DNA from 2 places in the Microbacterium sp. LTA6 genome. Region 2 is predicted to be linked to the other one. Evidence: predicted binding sites of a transcription regulator. Region 2 holds the regulator's gene; the other holds the start of a gene.
The links. The regulator HrcA, encoded in region 2, represses chaperone genes, less so after heat shock. The targets are predictions, from matches to a motif close to TTNGCACTCGNNNNNNNCGAGTGCNAA.

Region 1: a site for HrcA is predicted at 8,241-8,267, ahead of groES (co-chaperone GroES). Genes of this name have one in related genera too.

What each region holds. Positions count from the first base shown of each region.
Region 1 is NZ_CP147855.1:310,115-320,956, forward strand. It holds gene guaB (IMP dehydrogenase) at 1-966, opposite strand, end outside; gene LTA6_RS01440 (branched-chain amino acid ABC transporter permease) at 1,307-2,533, shown strand; gene LTA6_RS01445 (branched-chain amino acid ABC transporter permease) at 2,537-3,514, shown strand; gene LTA6_RS01450 (ABC transporter ATP-binding protein) at 3,504-4,556, shown strand; gene LTA6_RS01455 (ABC transporter ATP-binding protein) at 4,553-5,287, shown strand; gene LTA6_RS01460 (ABC transporter substrate-binding protein) at 5,414-6,682, opposite strand; gene rarD (EamA family transporter RarD) at 6,827-7,714, opposite strand; gene groES (co-chaperone GroES) at 7,857-8,153, opposite strand; gene LTA6_RS01475 (THUMP-like domain-containing protein) at 8,335-9,531, shown strand; gene LTA6_RS01480 (hypothetical protein) at 9,547-10,791, opposite strand; gene LTA6_RS01485 (hypothetical protein) at 10,795-10,842, opposite strand, start outside.
Region 2 is NZ_CP147855.1:3,098,490-3,109,331, forward strand. It holds gene LTA6_RS14690 (ABC transporter permease) at 1-841, opposite strand, end outside; gene lepA (translation elongation factor 4) at 1,081-2,931, shown strand; gene LTA6_RS14700 (DUF1990 family protein) at 3,005-3,658, shown strand; gene hemW (radical SAM family heme chaperone HemW) at 3,675-4,892, shown strand; gene LTA6_RS14710 (carboxylesterase family protein) at 4,889-5,758, opposite strand; gene LTA6_RS14715 (carboxylesterase family protein) at 5,692-6,072, opposite strand; gene hrcA (heat-inducible transcriptional repressor HrcA) at 6,198-7,232, shown strand; gene dnaJ (molecular chaperone DnaJ) at 7,277-8,392, shown strand; gene LTA6_RS14730 (16S rRNA (uracil(1498)-N(3))-methyltransferase) at 8,408-9,136, shown strand; gene LTA6_RS14735 (HIT domain-containing protein) at 9,192-9,542, shown strand; gene LTA6_RS14740 (PhoH family protein) at 9,592-10,617, shown strand; gene ybeY (rRNA maturation RNase YbeY) at 10,614-10,842, shown strand, end outside.

The DNA of each region.
Region 1 (10,842 bases), 1.1 Mb from region 2:
CACGCCGACGCCGGCCACGACGCGGGTGGTGCAGATCGATCCGGGGCCGACGCCGACCTTGACGGCATCCACACCCGCGTCGATCAGCGCCTGCGCGCCCTCACGGGTCGCGACATTGCCGCCGATGATGTCGATGTGGGCGAACGACTCGTCGGCCTTCAGCCGGCGGACGAGATCGATGACGCCCTGGGACTGCCCGTTCGCGGTGTCGACCACGAGCACGTCGACGCCGGCATCGCGCAGCGCCTCGGCGCGCTCCCACGCGTCGCCGAAGAAGCCGATCGCCGCTCCGACACGCAGTCGGCCCTGGTCGTCCTTGGTGGCGAGCGGGTACTTCTCGCTCTTGTCGAAGTCCTTGATCGTGATGAGTCCGGCGAGCTTGCCGTTCTCGTCGATGAGCGGCAGCTTCTCGACCCGGTGCTTCGCGAACAGCGCGATGACCTCGCCGGCGGCGACGCCGACCTTCGCGGTCACGAGGTTCTCCGAGGTCATCACGTCCTTCACGAACGTGGTCTGACGCTCGAAGCCAGAGACGAAGCGCATGTCGCGGTTCGTGATGATTCCGAGCAGACGCCCATCGGCGTCGACGACGGGGAGGCCGGAGATGCGGTACTGCGCGCACAGGGCGTCGACCTCTTCGACGGTGGCGTCCGGGTTCGTGGTGATCGGGTCGGTGATCATGCCCGATTCGCTGCGCTTGACCCGGTCGACCTGCGACGCCTGGTCGGCGATCGAGAGGTTGCGGTGCAGGATGCCGATGCCGCCTTCACGGGCCATCGCGATCGCCATGCGCGCCTCGGTGACGGTGTCCATCGCGCTGGAGAGCAGCGGTGTGGCGACCGAGATGCGGCGGGTGACCCGCGAGGAGGTGTCCGCCTCGCTGGGGATGACGTCGGTGTGCCCCGGAAGGAGCAGCACGTCGTCATAGGTCAATCCGACGAAGCCGAAGGGGTCGGGCTGGTCCATGGAAGCTCCTCCTGCGCGCGTGGCGCGAATCCGAGTACGTGTACGGGGCGGTCGACGTCGGCCGGTGCGGGCCGAAACCCCTATGCAGATTCTAAGCGAGACACGCCCGAGAACATTCCCTGAGCGGCGTCAGCACCCTTCGTGCGGCCCCGGAGGTAGGAGATTCGCGAATCGCGCACTACGCTCAAGTGCGTCGTCCATCGATGCGGCGCATACCCGATGCCGCAGAGACAGCACTCACAGTGGAGGTTGCGTGGGACCCACAACGATCGCCGTCCGGCGAACGCGAACCGTATTGGTCGCGTTCCTCGGGATTCTGATCGCGCTGAGCGCGATCTTGATGCAGCCACCGGCACCCGCATCAGCCGACACCACCGATGACGGCCAGGAGATCACCGACTTCTACTTCGCCGGGGTGATCACCTTCGACGACGAACCGGTCGAAGGCGTCGCCATGACGATCGAAGGCAACGGTTTCAAGGGCGAGACCGAGACGGATGCCGAAGGCAAATGGCGTCTGTACGTGCCGGAGAAAGAGGAGTACACGCTCAGCCTCGATGAGTCGACGCTTCCCGACGGCGTGATCGTCGAGGGCGACTCGGCCTCGCAGAAGGTCGAGTTCGGCCTCACCGGCACGAAGATCGTGAACCTGTTCCTCGGCGAGGGGGTGCGCGAGACGACGTCGTTCATCGACCAGCTGCTGTCGCGTCTCGTCGGCGGGCTGAACTTCGGTCTCCTTCTCGCGCTGGCCTCCATGGGCGCGGCGCTCATCTACGGCACCACGCGGTTGTCGAACTTCGCCCACGCGGAGATGGTCACCTGGGGCGGCCTGGTGGCGCTGCTGTTCACCTCGTTCTGGCACCTTCCACTCTGGCTCGGACTCATCGCCGCGGTCATCGGCGGCGGGCTGTTCGGCTGGGCGCTGGATGCCGGAATCTGGCGTCCGCTGCGCCATCGCGGCCTCGGCGTCGTTCAGCTCATGATCGTGAGCATCGGACTGTCTCTCGCCCTGCGCTACGCATTCCAGTTCGTCATCGGCGGCGGCACGATGCAGTTGCCGGGCGCGAGCCCCACACCCATCCAGTTCGGACCGGTCTCGCTGTCCTACATCGACCTCGTCTCGATGGGCCTGAGCATCGTCGTCATCCTCTTCGTCGCCTACTTCCTCACCCGCACGCGGGTCGGAAAGGCGACCAGGGCGATCTCGGACAACCCGCAGCTCGCGGCGGCGTCCGGCATCGACGTCGATCGGGTCATCCGCACCGTCTGGATCCTCGCGGGTGTGCTCGCCGCGATCTCCGGTGTGCTCTGGGCCTATTTCCGCCCCGGTGTGAAGTGGGACATGGGCATGCAGATGCTGCTCCTGATCTTCGCTGCGATCACTCTCGGCGGCCTCGGCACTGCCTTCGGCGCCCTCCTCGGATCCCTGATCGTCGGAATGGCCGTTGAGGTCTCGACGCTCTGGATCCCCTCGGACTTGAAGTACGCGAGCGCTCTGGTGGTGCTCATCCTCATCCTCTTGGTGAGACCGCAAGGGCTGCTCGGACGCAGGGAAAGGCTGGGCTGACGCATGGACTTCGGAAGCATCTTCGGCAATACAGCCGCGTACCTGTTCAGCCCCGTCACGATCGCCTACGCACTGGCCGCGACCGGCCTCGCCGTGCACTTCGGATACGCAGGTCTGCTCAACTTCGGCATGGCGGCGTTCATGGCGGTCGGCGGCTACGGCTACGCGATCTCGGTTCTCTCGTTCGGCCTCCCCTGGTGGTTCGGCATGATCATCGGGCTGCTGGGCGGCGCGCTCTTCGCCGTCCTCCTCGGCATCCCCACGCTGCGTCTGAGAGCCGACTATCTCGCCATCGCGACGATCGCCGCCGGTGAGATCGTCCGTCTGCTGTTCACCACCCAGGTGTTCGACGAATGGACGAACTCGGCCGACGGCCTGGCCGGGTACCACTCGGGTTTCCGAGATGCGAACCCGTTCCCGCCCGGGACATACGGATTCGGCCCGTGGACGTACAACGAGGGCGATCTGTGGAACCGCGTGTTCGGCCTGATCCTGCTCGGCGTCGCCGTCCTGCTGGTCTGGATGCTGATGCGCAGCCCGTGGGGCCGCGTACTCAAGGGCATCCGCGAAGACGAGGACGCCGTCCGCTCGCTGGGAAAGAACGTCTTCGCCTACAAGATGCAGGCGCTCGTCGTCGGCGGCATGATCGGAGCGGCCGGAGGCATCGTGTTCGCCCTCCCCTCGGCGGTCGTCCCCAGCAGCTACACCACGTCGCTCACCTTCTTCCTGTGGACGATCCTGCTGCTCGGCGGCGCGGCCACCGTCTTCGGTCCGACCCTCGGCGCGGTGCTCTTCTGGCTCGTCTTCGCGTTCCTCGGCAACCTGCTGCCCGACATGGCTGCGGCGGGGCTGCTGCCGATGTCCGACAGCCAGGCGGGCACGATCCGCTTCGTGCTGGTCGGTGTCGCCCTCATGCTGCTGGTGATCTTCCGCCCGCAGGGCATCCTCGGAGACAAGAGGGAGATGACCTTTGTCAAGTGACCAGACCCCGGCCGCACCGTCGACCGGAAGCATCCGTCGCCCCAAGGCGACCGGCCTCGCCAAGGGGCCAGCCGCACCCGGCGTCGCCAAGGTCGACCCGATTCTGATCGCCGACGGCATCCAGCGCCGCTTCGGCGGCCTCACGGCGGTGGACGTCGACCACGTCGAGATCCCCCGCGGCGCGATCACCGCACTGATCGGGCCCAACGGCGCCGGCAAGACGACGCTGTTCAACCTGCTCTGCGGCTTCGACAAGCCCAACACAGGAACGTGGTCGTTCGACGGCAAGAACCTCGCCGGCATCCCCTCGTTCAAGGTCGCGCGCATGGGACAGGTGCGCACCTTCCAGCTGACCAAGTCGCTGTCGCTGCTGACCGTGCTGGAGAACATGAAGCTCGGCGCCCCGCACCAGCGCGGCGAGGGCTTCTGGACGAGCCTGCTGCCGTTCATCTGGCGCAAGCAGGACACCGAGATCGAAGCCAAAGCGCGTGACCTGCTCGCCCGCTTCAAGCTCGACGCCAAGGAGAAGGACTTCGCCGCGTCGCTCTCCGGTGGGCAGCGCAAGCTCCTCGAGATGGCCCGGGCGCTGATGAGCGACCCGAATCTCGTCATGCTCGACGAGCCGATGGCCGGCGTCAACCCGGCCCTCACCCAGTCGCTGCTCGAGCACATCCTCGATCTCAAGGAGCAGGGCATGACCGTGCTCTTCGTCGAGCACGACATGCACATGGTCCGCCACATCGCCGACTGGGTCGTCGTGATGGCAGAGGGACGCGTCGTGGCTGAAGGGCCACCCGACGAGGTCATGGAAGATCCTGCCGTCGTCGATGCGTATCTCGGCGCTCACCAGGATCTCGATCTGGGCGCGGTCACGGGCAGGATCCCCGTCATCGAATCCGCGGCGGCCGAACGTCTGCGCCGCGAGATCGAGGCCGAGGCGCAGGCCGAGCTGGCCGGCGAGCAGCCATCGGCTCATGGCCCGGCCGGAGCGACCGCGGCCGAGCCGACCCGACCGACTGCGACCGATGAGGAGAAGGCATGAGCGACGACATCGTCGTGGAGATGAAGGATGTCCACGCCGGGTACCTCCCCGGTGTCAACATCCTCAACGGGGCGAACCTCGTCGCCCGCAAGGGCGAGCTGATCGGCATCATCGGACCGAACGGGGCCGGCAAGTCGACCCTGCTCAAGGCGATGTTCGGACTCGTGAACGTGCGCTCCGGCGAGGTCACCTTGAACGGCGAGAGCATCGTCGGGCTGAAGGCCGACAAGCTCGTCAAGCGCGGTGTGGCGTTCGTTCCGCAGACGAACAACGTCTTTCCGTCGCTCACGATCGAGGAGAACCTGCAGATGGGGTTGTACCAGAACCCCAAGATCTACGCGGAGCGGCTGGAGTTCGTCTCCAGCATCTTCGCGGAGCTGGGTACGCGCCTCAAGCAACGCGCCGGATCGCTGTCGGGCGGCGAGCGTCAGATGGTGGCGATGTCGCGCGCACTGATGATGGATCCGTCCGTCCTGCTGCTGGACGAGCCCTCGGCAGGACTCTCGCCGGTGCGGCAGGATGATGCGTTCATCCGCGTCTCCGACATCAACAAGGCGGGCGTCACGACCATCATGGTCGAGCAGAACGCGCGACGCTGCCTGCAGATCTGTGATCGCGGCTACGTGCTCGATCAGGGCAAGGACGCCTACGAGGGCACCGGTCGCGAGCTGCTGAACGACCCGAAGGTCATCGGCCTCTACCTGGGTACCCTGGGCACCGACGCGGCCTGAGACGTCTCGCAGAAGGGGGTGGATGCCACGGCATCCACCCCCTTCTGCATGTCCGTTCCCATCCGCGCTCCCGGCACGAGGAAGGCCCCGGATGCCAGCATCCGGGGCCTTCACACTGCGGTTCGGTCAGTTGATCCGCGAGTAGGTGTTGTCTGCGCCGTACTCGAAGACGCCGATTGCGGCACCCTTCGGGTCGCCGTTCTCGTCGAACGTGACGTCACCGGAGTAGCCGTCGTAGTCGGCCGTGCCGCCTCCGTTGATGATCTCGGCGCACTCGGCGAAGCTGGTGCACTTCTCGCCATCGCCGGAGCCGCCGGAGACTTCCTGCATCTTGGCTGCGATGTCGACGCCCTCGGTCGAGCCCGCCGCGAGCGAAGCCAGCGCGAGCAGGATCACTGCGTCGTACGCCTCGGCCGCGTAGGTCTCGTCCTCGATCTCGGGGTTGCCCTCACCGGTCCACAGCTCCTGAAGACGATCAGTGAAGTCGTCTTCCAGAGCGGGTCCGGGCTTGGTGCCCTTGGCGCCCTCGAGCTTCACGGCGGGAAGGTCCGTCGCGTAGCTGTTGGAGAGGTTGCCGTCGACGAGGTAGAAGCTCTTCGGGTCAGCGCCCGCGTTCACGAGCAGCGGAGCGATCGTCTTGAACTCGTCGTACGAGACGACGGCGATCGCGTCGGGCTTGGCCGCCATGATCGTCGACACCTGAGCGTCGAACTGCGCGTCGCCGATGTTGAACGCAGCCTCGGCCACGATCTCGCCGCCGGTGCCTTCGAACGTCGAGGAGATCGCGTCGAAGAGTCCGGTGCCGTAGGCGTTGTTCTGGTAGATGATGCCCAGCGTCTTGTGGCCGTCTTCGGCGATCAGGTTTCCGAGCACCTCACCCTGCAGCAGGTCGCTGGGGGCGGTGCGGAAGTAGAGACCGTTGTCGTCCCACGCGGTGAAGTCCGGAGAAGTGTTAGACGGCGAGATCGTGATGATCCCGGAGCTGATGTTGCCGTCCAGGATCAGCTTGGAAACGGCCGACGACGCGGCGCCGACGACAGCGGCGACGCCTTCGCTCTGCAGCTGCGCGATCGACGTCTCGTATGCCTTGGTGTCGGTGTCGCCCTCGTCCGCAGCGGTCAGGTCGATGGTGACCCCGGCCTTGGCGTCGTTGACCTCTGCGACCGCCAGCTGGGAGCCTGCCTGCATCGGCGGGCCGAGGAAGGACAGGGCGCCGGTCTGCGGCAGCAGCGAGCCGAGCTTCAGCGTCAGGTCTGCCGCTGGCTTGTTCCCGCCCTCGTCGGACGGCTTGTCGGTCGTCGGGCTGCTGCAGCCGGCGATAACGATTGCGGATGCGCTGAGCAGCGCGATCCCCGCGAAGACCTTCGCTGTGCGCGAGCCCTTCAGTGCGTTCATGATGCTCCCTTGCGTGTCTGAACGTGGAGTATGACCACGATCGAGTGCTCTAACCCTAGAGCGTGATCACAGCGAGATGGAGACGCAAGTGTTTCGGTGCGTTAACGATCCGGGACTCCGTGTCTACCTCGGTGCGCCTCGGATTCAGATGAGCTCGGCGGGGTCCGTCCGTCGGCCACGACGCGCGGCGAGCAGCAGGTCGACGACGAAGACCGCGATCGCGACCCACACGATGATGAATCCGGCCCACCGCTCAGGCGGCATCGGCTCGTGCAGGAACGCGACACCGATCACGAACTGCATGATCGGAGTGATGAACTGGATCATCCCGATCACGGTCAGGTTGACCCGGCGGGTACCCGCCGCGAACATCAGCAGCGGCACCGCGGTGACGACTCCCGCGAAGGCGAGCAGCAGGGCGTGCCATCCGCCGTTCGTGCCCATCGTGATTCCGGAGGTCTGCGCGACGACGATGAGCTGAACGACGGCGATGGGGATGAGCCAGAACGATTCCAGGGTCAGGCCGCTGACGGCGTCCACCGCCGGACCGATCTTCTTCTTGATGAGTCCGTAGACGCCGAACGACGCGGTGAGCGAAAGCGCGATCCACGGGAATTCCCCGTACCCGATGACGATCACGGCGACCGCCGCAGCGGCGATGCCGATCGCGGCCCACTGCAGCCGTCTGATGCGTTCGTGCAGCACGAAGACGCCGAGCAGCACGGTGGTGATCGGGTTGATGAAGTACCCGAGGCTCGTCTCGACGATGCGATCGCTGAGGGTTCCGATGAGGAACACCTGCCAGTTGACGTAGATGAGCAGACCGGCGAGCGCCGTCCAGCCCAGCAGCTTCGGCTGCCGCACGATCGCGCGGAACGCGCCCCAGCCCCGGGTGATCGTCAGCAGCACCAGACAGAACACGAAGGAGAGCAGCACGCGCCAGGCGACGACCTCCCAGGCCCCGGTGGGCGCCAGCAGCAGGAAGTAAAGGGGCAGCACGCCCCACAGCAGGTAGGCCCCGCCCGCGTACATGGCCCCGGAGGCGCGGCTCTCACGGGTGGACGGGTCTGGGCTCACTGCACAACCCTATGCCCGGCAGCCGACCCGGAGGCCGGCGGGGACGCAGAAGGGCCCGGATGCGGATGCATCCGGGCCCTTCGAGAACTGCGCTGGCTCAGCGAACGACGACCGCGAGGACGTCGCGGGCGGAGAGCACGAGGTACTCGTCCACGCCGAACTTCACCTCGGTGCCGCCGTACTTGCTGTAGAGCACGCGGTCGCCGACGGCGACATCGATCGGAACACGGTTGCCGTTGTCGTCGATGCGGCCGGGGCCAACGGCCACGACCTCGCCCTCCTGGGGCTTCTCCTTGGCAGTGTCGGGGATGACCAGGCCACTCGCGGTGGTCTGCTCGGCCTCGACCTGCTGGATGACGATGCGGTCCTCGAGCGGCTTGATGGAAACCGACACGGTCTACCTCTTCTTTCCTTGACGCTGACACGAAAGACTTGTTCGCACTCTCAACCCGAGAGTGCTAATCCCAGTGTATGCGGTCCATTGGCACTCATGCAATGCGAGTGCCAGCCCTCGGTCCTGCCGATCGTCGAGAGAGCGGGCCGAGACGAAACGCTCGGCCGCATAGGCTGGCGTGGTGGAGATGTCCGAGCTGCGCACCCTGCTCACCGCCGAAGGTCTGTCGCTTCTCGACGGCACCGAGCCCCTCGAGTCGCTGTCCGACGTCACCCGCACGGTCTCACGGATGCGCGCAGCGGGCCACTCCCCTGAGCTCGTCACCGCCGTGGTCGGACAGGTGAGTCTGCGGGCTCGGGCGAAGTCGAAGTTCGGCGCCTTCGCCGATCGGATGCTGTTCACCCGCGCTGGGCTCGAACAGGCGACTCGCCTCGGCGTGGCCGCCAGGCACGCCCAGCGCATGCGCGGTGCCGGCATCACGAGCGTCGCAGACCTGGGATGCGGCATCGGCGGCGACGCCCTCGCCTTCGCCGGCGCGGGACTCCGTGTGCACGCTGTCGATGCCGACGAGGTCACATCCGCGATCGCGGCGTACAACCTCGCCCCCTTCGCCGGCGATGTGAGCGTGCAGCACGGCACCGCCGAATCGGCCGACCTCAGCGGGGTGGACGCCGTCTGGATGGACCCAGCACGACGCACTTCGGGCCACAGCGAGACGCGACGCGTCACGGCATCCGACTACTCCCCCTCGCTGGACTGGGCATTCGAACTGGCATCGCGCGTTCCGACCGGGATCAAGCTCGGCCCAGGACACGACCGTGACGCCCTGCCGGCGGATGCCGAAGCGCAATGGGTCAGCGTCGACGGCAGCGTCGTGGAGCTGGTGCTGTGGACGGGCGTGCTCGCCCGGAACGAGGTACGCAGAGCGGCGCTGGTGATCCGTGGCGACCACTCGTACGAACTCACCGCCGGTGCGGATGCCGAGGACGCCCCGGTCCGGGAACTCGGCGCGTACCTGCACGAACCCGACGGCGCGGTGATCCGTGCGCGTCTCATCGGCGACGTGGCGCGGAGCCTGGAGGCCGGCATGCTCGACGAGCACATCGCCTATCTGACGTCGGATGCTGCTCTCACGAGCCCGTTCGTGCAGTCGTTCCGCGTGCGCGAGACGACGCCGGCGAACCCGAAGTCGATCAACGCCGTGCTCAAGGCCAACGGCATCGGCACGCTGGAGATCAAGAAACGCGGCATGGACATCGACCCGGCCGCCTTCCGGAAGAAGCTGACGTTGCGCGGTGACGAGTCGGCGACACTGATCCTCACTCGAATCGGCAGTCGGCGTCTCGCGATCCTCGCCGACCGAGTGCACGCGGAATAGCGCGCCCCGAGGAGATCACCCCTGCGGAACGTCGGTGCCGACCTCGATCGGGTCGCCGTGCTCGCCGCCCACCTCGACCCGATCGCCTGGCTTGACGGTGAACAGTTCGCCCGCATCAGCGGTGATCGTGAGGTACGGGGTCTGCCATTTCGTGAAGAGCACGTCGAAAGTCCACCTCCTGGTGATGCCACTCGCCGCATCCACGTCGACGATCGTCAGCGAGAGGCCGTCATCCAGAGCCTGCGCGGACGGAAGGCATGTCTCCGCGCTGGACGACTCGCGGTCGACGATCAGGCAGCGCGCGTCGTTCTCCGTACGATGCGCCAGCCACACAGGTTGACCATCGAAGGTCCCGGCCTCGCTAAGCATCGACGCGTCATACCCCTGCGCGATGAGCTCCTCGATGCGTGGATGCCGACTTTCGTCGAACTGTTCGAGCCAGTTGCCCGAGTTCGTCCAGCGCTGGATCGCGACCATCGGCTCGTCGTCAGCGGAGTACAGCAGGGTCGCGCCGATGCCCGTGCTCTCATAAGCCCCGGTCTCCGGGTCAGGGTCGGATTCCTCGAGCGTCAGGAACGCGTTCATGCCGTGCGCCGCGGCGTCGGCCACCGGGCGGCAGTCGAGCGTCGAGAGCTCCCCGACGTCGAGCACAAGGCACGCGAACTCGCCGTCGTTCTTCGTGGCATACCAGACCAGAGCTTCCTCGTCGCGACGGACAGCGCGTACCGACCCTTCGTCGTAATTGCCTTTGTCATAGAGCTCGAGCCGGCGCTGCACCTCGTCGGCGGTCAGCGCGATCGCCTCCGAGCGCTGCCCGAAGATCGCCCACCCGGCGGCGAGGCCGAGGAGGAGAAGCGCCGCGGCCACGGCGGCCAGCGGGCGCCAGAACCGGCGCAGCGTGCCGCGGCTCAGCTCAGGCGCCACCTCGGTCGTTGAGCCATCCGCCCCCTCCTCGGTCGTTGAGCGAGCGAAGCGAGTCGAAACGCGCTGATCCGCTGTCGACGCCGGTGCAGGCGTTTCGTCTCGTCGCTGCGCTCCTCGCTCAACGACCGACGAAGAAGCCCGGTCGATGAGGGTCGCTTCCCCGACCGTTGAGCGAGCGGAGCGAGACGAAACGCCCTGATCCGCACTAGACGCCGGCATTCGCTGGAGCTCGAGCTGCCGCATCCGCTCGGCATCCGCGTCGGAGAGGCCGCCGTCGCGCCCGTATGCCCGCGCCTGCAACGCGCGGAGTTCCACGAGTTCGTCGGCGCTGAGCATCCGCTATCCAAGTCTCTCGAACTGCATGCCAGCCCAGACCAGCCAGCCCAG
Region 2 (10,842 bases):
TCCCCATACCGTTCCAGTTGAAGATCGTCTCGGTCAGCACGGCCCCGGTGAAGATGAGCGGAATCGTGAACGCGACCTGCGTCGTCACCGGGATCAGCGAAGTGCGCAGTGCGTGCTTGCGGATCGCCTGCTGCTTGGTCAGGCCCTTGGCGCGCGCGGTGCGGACGTAATCGGCCTTGATGTTGTCCAGCAGAAGGGAACGCTGCAGGAAGTGGATTCCGGCGTATCCCGTGAGCACGAGACCCAATGTCGGCAATGTGACGTGTTGGAGCACGTCGATGAGGACGGGGAAGAACCCTTCGACGCCTTGACTGGCGGAGCCGGTGACGTAGAAGACACGCACGCCGACGAGGTTGTTGAAGCCGATGGCGAGCAGGACGATGCCGAGACCGGCAACGACGACCGGAATGTTCATCGTGACGATCGACGTCGCCTGACCGATCCGGTCGGCGAGCTTGTACTGGCGGGAGGCCGTGTACACACCCAGCGCGATTCCGAGGATCGTGGTGATGATCGTGGCGCCCAGAACGAGCTCAGCGCTGACCCACATGCGGTAGGCGACCTGCTCGTTGACCGACTGACCGGTCGGCCCCAGGCCCCAGTCCCAGCGCAGGACGATGGCGGTGATCCAGTTCCACCACCGCTCGATCAGCGGCACGGTCTCGCTGAGGTTTCGTGGCTCCAGGAGGGCAGCGATCTCATCGGCTGTCTTCGGGGGGCGGCGACCGACGTAGTTGTTCTCGGGATCGAGGAAGTTCCAGGCGAGGAAGTAGGTGATGTTCGTCGCGATGACGATCATCAGTACCCACCCCACGAGGCGGCGCAACAGAAACTTGATCAAGGTAATGATTCTTTCTCGTTTACAGACGCGCTCGGGATCTGCCGACGCAGCGCTGGGTCGGTTGCAATTCAAGCATCATCCGACGATCCACGCGACGCGCGATCGGCTCCTGACGTGTGACGGAGTCGTGACGCCTGCGGGATTCAGTGTCACGGAACCGTCTGGGGCAACCTCGGGAGACTATCACCGGTTCGGGCGAATCGAGGATTAGCATCGCCTGACCGTAGAATCGTGTGGACATGTCACCACGCGCTCTCACCTCCCTTCAGCCTGCCGCGACTCCGGCGACGCAGATCCGCAACTTCTGCATCATCGCCCACATCGATCACGGCAAGTCGACGCTCGCCGACCGTATGCTCGGCATCACCGGCGTGGTCTCGGATCGCGACATGCGGGCGCAGTATCTGGACCGCATGGACATCGAGCGCGAACGCGGCATCACCATCAAGAGCCAGGCCGTGCGCATGCCCTGGATGCTGAACGGTGAGACGTTCGCGCTGAACATGATCGACACCCCCGGTCACGTGGACTTCACCTATGAGGTCTCCCGCTCGCTCGCGGCCTGCGAAGGAGCGCTTCTCCTCGTCGACGCCGCGCAGGGTATCGAGGCTCAGACCCTCGCGAACCTCTATCTCGCGCTGGAGAACGATCTGCACATCATCCCGGTGCTGAACAAGATCGATCTGCCGGCGGCCGACCCCGAGAAGTACGCGAAGGAACTCGCGTCTCTGATCGGCGGTCGCCCGGAAGACGTGCTGCGAGTTTCCGGCAAGACAGGCCTCGGTGTGGAGGATCTGCTCGACCGCCTCGTGGAGCAGATCCCGGCGCCGAAGGGCGACCCGGACGCTCCTGCCCGCGCGATGATCTTCGACTCCGTCTACGACGCCTACCGCGGCGTCGTCACCTATGTCCGCATGATCGACGGCTCCCTGGAGCCGCGCGAGCGTATCCAGATGATGTCGACGCGGGCCACGCACGACCTCCTCGAAATCGGCGTGTCCAGCCCGGAACCCGTGCCCTCGAAGGGTCTCGGCGTCGGCGAAGTGGGCTACCTCATCACCGGCGTGAAGGACGTGCGCCTGTCGAAGGTCGGCGACACCGTCACGACGGCCAGGAAGCCGGCATCCGATGCCCTTCCCGGCTACACCGACCCGAAGCCGATGGTCTACTCCGGTCTGTACCCGATCGACGGCAGCGACTACAGCGAGCTGCGCGAGGCGCTGGACAAGCTCAAGCTCTCCGACGCTTCTCTCGTGTACGAGCCGGAGACCTCCGTGGCGCTCGGCTTCGGTTTCCGCTGCGGGTTCCTCGGGCTGCTGCACCTGGAGATCATCACCGAGCGACTGGCCCGTGAGTTCGACCTCGATCTCATCACCACAGCACCCAGCGTGATCTACGAAGTGACCACCGACATCGGTGAGAAGGTGATCGTCACCAACCCGAGCGAGTACCCGGACGGTCGCGTCGCCTCGGTCGCCGAACCGATGGTCAAGGCCGCGATCCTGCTGCCGAAGGACTATGTCGGTACCGTGATGGAGCTCTGCCAGACGCGCCGCGGCGCGCTGCTGGGCATGGAGTACTTCTCCGAGGAGCGCGTCGAACTGCGATACATGATGCCGCTCGGTGAGATCGTCTTCGATTTCTTCGATCAGCTGAAGTCGAAGACGCAGGGGTACGCGAGCCTCGACTACGAGCCCGCCGGCCAGCAGGACGGCGACCTGGTCAAGGTCGATGTTCTGCTGCAGGGCGACAAGGTCGACGCGTTCAGCGCGATCGTGCACCGCGACAAGGCGTACGCCTACGGCACCCTGATGACGGAGCGGCTGCGCAAACTCATCCCACGCCAGAACTTCGAAGTCCCGATCCAGGCGGCGATCGGCGCGCGGATCATCGCCCGTGAGACGATTCGCGCCCTCCGCAAAGATGTCCTCGCCAAGTGCTACGGCGGTGACATCAGCCGCAAGCGCAAGCTGCTCGAGAAGCAGAAGGAGGGCAAGAAGCGCATGAAGATGGTCGGTCGTGTCGAGGTTCCGCAGGAGGCGTTCATCGCTGCTCTCTCCGGCGACGTCGACAGCAAGGACAAGAAGTAGATCTCCGCGGGATGTGACGTCCCGCGGCGCGTGGGGAGTGTTCGCCCAGGGAACGGGAAGTAGGCTGGAACTCATGCGGCGCGGGACTTTCCGAGACGACACGGTTGACTATGCGGCCGTGGGTGCGACCCACGCGCCCGATCTGATGCAGTATCCGCCGGAGCGCAGCATCCCCGCTGAGCAGTCCTGGCGGATCGGCAGTGGTGCGGAGCGATTCCAGTCCGCAGGTGAATCCCTGCTGACCTGGACGGCGCAGCGCGCGGCCGGCCTGAGCATCGAAGACGTCCGCCCGGCGTCGGGTCCTGCCTATGCAGGCGTGAGCTTCGATGCCGAGGGCAACCCCGTCGCTCCGAGCAAGCGCGACGTCGAGCAGCGCTTCGATGCCGAGGGAACCCCGTTCGTCGGTCCGGGCATGACGCTTCGCCTGCACGGTCGGGTCTCGGGCATGCGGGCGGATGCCGAGCTGCGCGTGATCTCGGTGACGGAGGAACCGCGCCGCGTCGGCTTCGTGCTCGGCACGGTCGGCGGTTCGGTCGTGAGCGGCGAGGAGTCCTTCGACCTCGAGTGGCGCGAGGACAACGACGAAGTGTGGTTCACCGTGCGAGCGTTCGATGCGCCGAATGCTCTGCTCTACCGGACGGTGCCGGTTCTGGTGAAGCGCCGCCGCCGTGAGCTGTTCGCGAGGTACCTCCGGGCGATCTCCCCGCTGTACGCGACCCCCGTCTGATGGCACGCACTCTCTGATGGGCGCGTCGCTCCCTCTCGGCGATCCCGCGCCCACCGACGGTCGTCTGCCGCACGACCTCCCGATCGATCTCACCGTGCCGTTCTCCGCGTACCTGCATATCCCGTTCTGCCGAGTGCGCTGCGGCTACTGCGACTTCAACACCTATACATCCGGTGAGCTGCGCGGAGCGCGGCAGGAGGACTACGCCTCGACGCTCGAGGCCGAGATCGCCCTGGCCCGAACCGTTCTCGGCGACGCCGGCGCCCTCCGACCGATGGACACGGTCTTCTTCGGCGGCGGCACCCCCACGCTGCTTCCGGCGGGGGATCTCGCCCGGATGCTGGGTGCCGCGGTCTCCGCGTTCGGGATCGTCGACGGTGCGGAGGTCACCGTCGAAGCCAACCCCGACACCGTGACGCCGTCCGTCGCCAGGACGCTGGCCGATGCCGGCGTGACTCGCCTGTCGATCGGCATGCAGTCCGCGGTGCCGCATGTGCTCGCCGCTCTGGACCGCACCCATGACCCGGAGAACGTGCGCACCGCCGTCGCCGCCGCCAAGGACGCGGGGCTGGCCGTGAGCGTCGATCTCATCTACGGCGCACCAGGGGAGTCACTCGCCGACTGGGAGGCTTCTCTCGATGCGGCGCTCGCACTCGAGTCCGACCACATCTCGGCGTACGCGTTGATCATCGAGGACGGCACGAAGCTCGCTCGCCAGATCCGCCGCGGCGAGGTGCCGACGCCCGACGACGACGTGCAGGCCGACATGTACGAACTGGCGGACGCGCGGCTCGCCGCCGCCGGCTTCGATTGGTACGAGATCAGCAACTGGGCTCGCGATCCCGACCAGCGATCGCGTCACAACCTCGCGTACTGGCGGGGGAGCGACTGGTGGGGGTTCGGGCCGGGGGCGCACAGCCACGTCGCAGGGCTCCGCTGGTGGAATGTGAAGCACCCCGCCGCCTACGCGCAGCGGCTCGCGGCATCCGAATCGCCGGCGGCCGGCACAGAGCGTCCCGGTGAACAGGCACGGATGCTGGAGCGGGTGCTGCTCGAGAGTCGATTGGCAGAAGGTTTCGCGGTGGCCGAACTGCCGCCCGCGAAGCGATCGCGCGTCGCGGGACTCATCGCAGACGGACTCGTCGATCCGGCATCCGCCCTGCGTGGTCGGGTGCGGCTGACGTTGCGCGGGCGGCTGCTGGCCGACGCGGTGGTCAGAGAACTCACCGACTAGGGCAGCAGGTCCATCGCCGTCGCGCGGCGCTGCACGACCGTCGTCGTCTCGGCGTCGAAAAGGCGGGTCTGGCGCTGTGCATCGAAAGCCGGCCAACCCGGATCGCCGGTCTTGATGAACCGAATCCATGCCGCGTGCATTTCTGCGGCGAGCTCCTGCGGCGCTTCAGGTCCGGCCATGCGCAGCGCCTCGTCATCGCCCAAACGGTCGAAGACGAACCCGAGTTCCAGCCCGTGTGCCGCGCGAAGATCGCGCACGGGACTCTGCCACGCGAACTCGTAGACGTACGTCGGCGCCTTCCGGGTGGACGCGAGCCTGCTCAGTGGCGCTCGGAGCATGCGGTCGGTCAGCAGCTGACCGGCGATCTCGCCGGGGGAGGCCTGTGGCCAGTCTGCTCGGTAGGCGCTCACCGCGCGCCGCGGGATGCGCAGGGCCAAGCGCGCAGCCAGCAGCTTGAGCTCAGTGATCCCGGCGAGGGCATCCGGTGTGAGCCACAGCCGGTACTCATCGGTGTTGGAGCCGATGAGAAGCGGAGTGTCGATCTCGCCGATCACCTCGTGGGGCGAGCGAGGAAGACTCTCCTCGTCGATCGCGAATTGGAACCCGGGTGCCCCGCGAAGCGGTGAAGAGCCCGCAGACAGCCGCCGGCGGATCTCGAGGAGACGATCCGGCGCCACCGCGGCGAAGGACTTCCGATCAGAACGGATTCCGAGCTGTTTCGCCATCTGCGCCGTGACCCTGCCGGCTTTGGCGAGTGTCTGCGCCTCGAGGGGGGCCGATTCGATGATCGCCCCGCTGATCATCCGCCGGGTGTCCTCCCTGGCGAGGAGGCCGGCGACGAGCGCTCCGCCCGCCGATTCACCCATCGCGGTGATCCGGGCCGCGTCGCCACCGCGTCGTCCGGCGCCCAGACGTTCACCGTGAGGATGTCGTCTCCATCGATGCGCACGGACCCGAGAAGCTCACCGATCGCGCCCGGATAGGGGAGCTGTGGAGCGGTGGCGCCGAAAGCGGTCGCCGAGCGCACACCGTTCCACGGTGCGGGAGGCTGCGGGGCACGGAAGCGATTCGCGCCGAAGGGAGCAGCCGCGTAGGGGATGCCCAGGAAGCGCCTGATGCCGTCCACCGCAGAGCCCTGTACGGTGCCGGTGCTGATGGTGATCCGGGGGTCGGGGGTCATGATCGTCATCGTATTGCCCGTTCGCGTCGATGAGTTCCAGGCGGAAAGGGTCGCGCACAGGTAGAATTGGCACTCTGAGTATTCGAGTGCCAGCGAACATCGGCGAGACAACGGGAGGAGGCGACATGGTCACCGAGCGAGGACTGCAGGTTCTCCGCGCGATCGTGCAGGACTATGTCGAGACCCGCGAACCCGTCGGGAGCAGGTCGATCGTCGACCGGTACTCCTTCGGCGTCTCCGCGGCGACGATCCGCAACGACATGGCGCAGCTCGAGGACGAGGAGCTGATCGCCGCACCGCACACCTCCTCCGGGCGGGTGCCGACCGACAAGGGCTATCGCGTCTTCGTCAACCACCTCGCCCAGCTGCGACCGCTCTCGGTCGCCCAGCGCACGGCGATCGAGTCGTTCCTCGCCGCACCCGCCGACCTCGACGACCTCATGGCCCGCACCGTCCGCGTGCTCACACAGCTCACGGGTCAGGTCGCGCTCGCCCAGTATCCGTCGTTCGCGCGCGCGCACCTCACGCACCTCGAGCTCGTCGCCCTGGCGCCGAACCGTCTGCTCGTCGTGCTCGTGACCGATGCCGGTGGCGTATCCCAGCGGCTCGCGCCGCTTCCCGTCGACGTCGACGAAGCAGACATGGCGGTGCTGCGTGCGCGTCTTTCCGCCCTGATCACCGGTCGTGCGGTCAGTGATGCCGCAGACCGTCTGGGCGGACTGCTGGCGGCGGCGGACTCGAAGACGAAGGATGCCGCGCTGCACACTCTCGCGTCGGTCATCGTCGACGAACTGGGAGAGTTCCGCCAGGAGCGGCTGGTGATGGCGGGAGCGGCGACGCTGGCCCGTCGCGAGCAGGACTTCCGCGGCAGCATCCATCCGATCCTCGAGGCGATCGAGGAGCAGGTCACCCTGCTGCGGCTGATGAGCGAGATGGTGAGCGACGAGCACGGCCTCGCGACGAGCATCGGCACGGAGAATGCTCCGTTCGGACTCGGCGAGGCCTCGATCGTCGCCAGCAACTACGCCGCCCCCAGCGGAACGGCGAGAGTCGGCGTGATGGGGCCGACCCGCATGGACTATCCGAGCAACCTCGCGGCGGCACGGGCCGTGGCCCGCTACCTGTCGCGGCTGCTCGACGAAGACGAGGGAAGCCGCTGACGCGGCTCCCGCACGAACGAACGCGCGTACGCGGAAAGGTGATTGTGGCGGACCACTATGAGGTTCTCGGAGTTTCCCGGGACGCTTCCACTGACGAGATCAAGAAGGCCTACCGACGCTTGGCGAGGCAGCTGCACCCGGATGTGAATCCGGGCGAGGAAGCGTCGGAGCGCTTCAAGCTCGTCACCCATGCCTATGACGTGCTCAGCGACGACGACTCCCGTCGTCGCTACGACATGGGCGGCGGTGACGGCGCCGGCCAGAACTTCAGTGGCTTCGGCGGGTTCGGCGACATCTTCGAGCAGTTCTTCGGGGCGTCACAGGGTGGCGGGCGCAGCGCCCGGCCGCGGTCGCGCCGGGAGCGCGGCCAGGACGCACTGGTCCGAGTGACACTCGAGCTCGGCGACGTCGTGTTCGGTGCGCACCGCGACATCGAGGTCGACACCGCCGTGCTCTGCGAGACCTGCCAGGGCTCCTGCTGCCAGGAGGGCACTTCGCCGGTGACCTGCGACATCTGCGGTGGATCCGGTCATGTGCAGCGTCAGGTGCGCAGTCTCCTCGGCAACGTCGTCACCTCTGCCCCGTGCGGCAGCTGCGAAGGCTACGGCACCACGATCCCGTATCCGTGCGCGACCTGTGGCGGTCAGGGGCGCGTGCGCTCTCGTCGTACGGTCTCGCTGGACATCCCCTCCGGTGTCGAGACCGGCCTGCGTCTGCAGCTTCCCGGCTCCGGCGAGGTGGGCAAGGCGGGCGGTCCGAACGGTGACCTCTACGTCGAGGTGACCGTGTCGCCGCACGCCGCGTTCAGCCGCGACGGTGACGATCTGCTCGCGACGCTCGAAGTGTCGATGACCGACGCGATTCTCGGCACGGAGACCTCGATCGACGGCCTCGATGGCGTCGTCGATCTGGAGATTCGTCCCGGCGTGCAGGCGGGCGACGTGCTCACCATCAAGGGCCGCGGAGTCACGCCACTGCGCGGTAGCCAGCGCGGCGACCTTCGGGTGGGAGTGCAGGTCGTCACGCCGACGAAGCTGGACTCTGCTCAGCGCGCGCTGATCGAGGACTTCGCGAAGAAGTCGAAGGCACCGGCTCCGCAACTCGCGCAGTTCCAGCAGGGTCTGTTCTCCAAGCTCCGCGATCGCTTCCGCACGCACTGACCGAAGGACTGAGCCATGGCGCTGCACTTCCTGCTTGAGTCGTCGTCGGATGCTTCGGTGGGCGACATCGTGTCGCTGACCGGTGCCGAGGCGAAGCATGCCGCCGTCGTGCGGAGGTTGCGGGTCGGTGAAACGGTGACGGTCGGCGACGGCTCCGGAGTCTGGCTCGCCGGGGTGGCCGAGGACGTGTCGCCATCGCAGGTCGATGTGCGGATCTCGGAGCGCACGGAACACGCGGCGCCGAGCCCGAGGATCGTGCTCGTGCAGGCGTTGGCCAAGGGCGACCGCGATGAGCTGGCTGTGCAGGCTGCGTGCGAGCTCGGCGTCGACGAGATCGTGCCGTGGCAGGCCAGCCGCAGCGTTTCGCGGTGGGACGGGCCGAAGGCGATCAAGGGCCGGGAGCGTTGGGCCTCCATCGTGCGCGAGGCGGCGAAGCAGGCGCACCGCGCCTGGGTTCCTGAGGTGTCAGCGCCGGTGTCGACCGCGCAGCTCGTCGAGCGCGTGGCGGTGCAGCGGGTGCTGCTGCTCGATCCGACGGCCGAGGTCCGGTTGTCCGACCTCACGCCAGACGGCCGAGACATCGTGCTCGTCGTGGGACCGGAAGGTGGCATCTCCGACGAGGAGCTCCGCCGCCTGGCGGATGCCGGTGCCGAACGCGTGCTGCTCGGTGAGACCGTGCTGCGCACCTCGACCGCTGGCCCTGCGGCGATCGCCGTGCTGTCGGTGGCCCTCGATCGCTGGTGATGCCCCGATGGGCTCCGGCGCCCATGGCACACAGGCCCGCAAGTAAGCTGGACCCATGACGGAACCCTCGATCTTCACGCGCATCCTGAACGGGGAGATCCCCGGCGAGATCCTCGCCGAGACCGACCGCCTCTTCGCACTGCGCGACATCGCCCCGCAGGCCCCCGTGCACCTCCTGGTGATCCCGAAGACGCAGGAGTACCCGAATGTCGCCGAGCTGGCGGCCGCCGATCCCGCCTTGCTGGCCGAGCTCATCGAGTTCGCCGAGAAGCTCGCGGTCGAGCACACCGAGGACGGCGATTTCCGCCTCGTCTTCAACACCGGTGCGAACGCCGGTCAAACCGTGTTCCACGTCCATGCCCATGTGCTGGGCGGCGGACTGAGCGAGCGGAGCGTCGGTGCCTGACTCCCGAGAATCCGAGGTCGTGGAGCGGATCTACGCCGATGGCGTCGCCATGGTGCAGTTGCTCGGGCCGCAGGATCGGCTGCTGCGGATGCTCGAGAAGGAGCACCGTGATGTGCAGGTGCTGGTCCGCGGCAACGAGATCACGCTGACCGGCGATGCCGAGGCGGTCGCCAAGGCGAAGACCCTCGTCGACGAGCTGCTCGCGATGACGAAGGCAGGTCACGATCTCGTGCCCAGTGATGTCGAGAACTCCGCCAGAATGCTGCGCCACGAGGGCGGTCCTCGTCCGAGCGAGGTGCTCGGTGAGGCGATCCTGTCCACCAGGGGCAGGGTCATCCGACCCAAGACGCTCGGGCAGAAGGAGTACGTCGACGCGATCGAGGAGAACACGATCGTCTTCGGTATCGGCCCCGCCGGCACCGGGAAGACGTACCTCGCGATGGCAAAAGCCGTGCAGGCGCTGCAGCGCAAAGAGGTCACCCGGATCATCCTCACGCGACCGGCCGTCGAGGCCGGGGAGCGTCTGGGGTTCCTCCCCGGAACGCTGAGCGACAAGATCGACCCGTACCTGCGACCTCTGTACGACGCGCTGAACGAGATGATGGACCCCGAGATCGTGCCGCGCCTGATGGCCACGGGCACGATCGAGGTCGCTCCGCTCGCGTACATGCGCGGGCGCACGCTGAACGACTCCTTCGTCGTGCTCGACGAAGCGCAGAACACCACGCCTGAGCAGATGAAGATGTTCCTCACCCGCCTCGGTTTCGGCACGAAGATGGTCGTCACGGGCGACATCACGCAGGTCGACCTCCCGCAGGGCGCGTCCGGACTGCGCCTCGTGACGCGGGTGCTGAACGACATCGAGGACATCCACTTCTCGCGACTCACCAGTGCCGACGTGGTGCGCCACTCCCTGGTCGGACGGATCGTCGACGCGTACAGCGAGTACGACGAGCAGCGAACCGCGCAGCGGTTCGAGCGCGAGCAGGCGGCAGAGTTCGCGAACCGCGCAGAACGCCGCGGACCCCAGCGACCAGGACCCCGAGACCGGATGCCGAAACGAGGACTCTCATGATCGAGATCAATAACGAATCGGCCATCGTCGTCGACGAGACCGTGCTGCAGCGGCTCACGGACTTCAACCTCGCGCAGATGCACGTCAGCCCCGACGCCGAGGTGGCGATCGTGCTCGTCGACGAGGGCGCCATGGAAGCCCTGCACGTGCAGTGGATGGACGAGCCCGGCCCGACCGATGTGCTGAGCTTCCCGATGGATGAGCTGCGCCCTGGCACCGAGGACC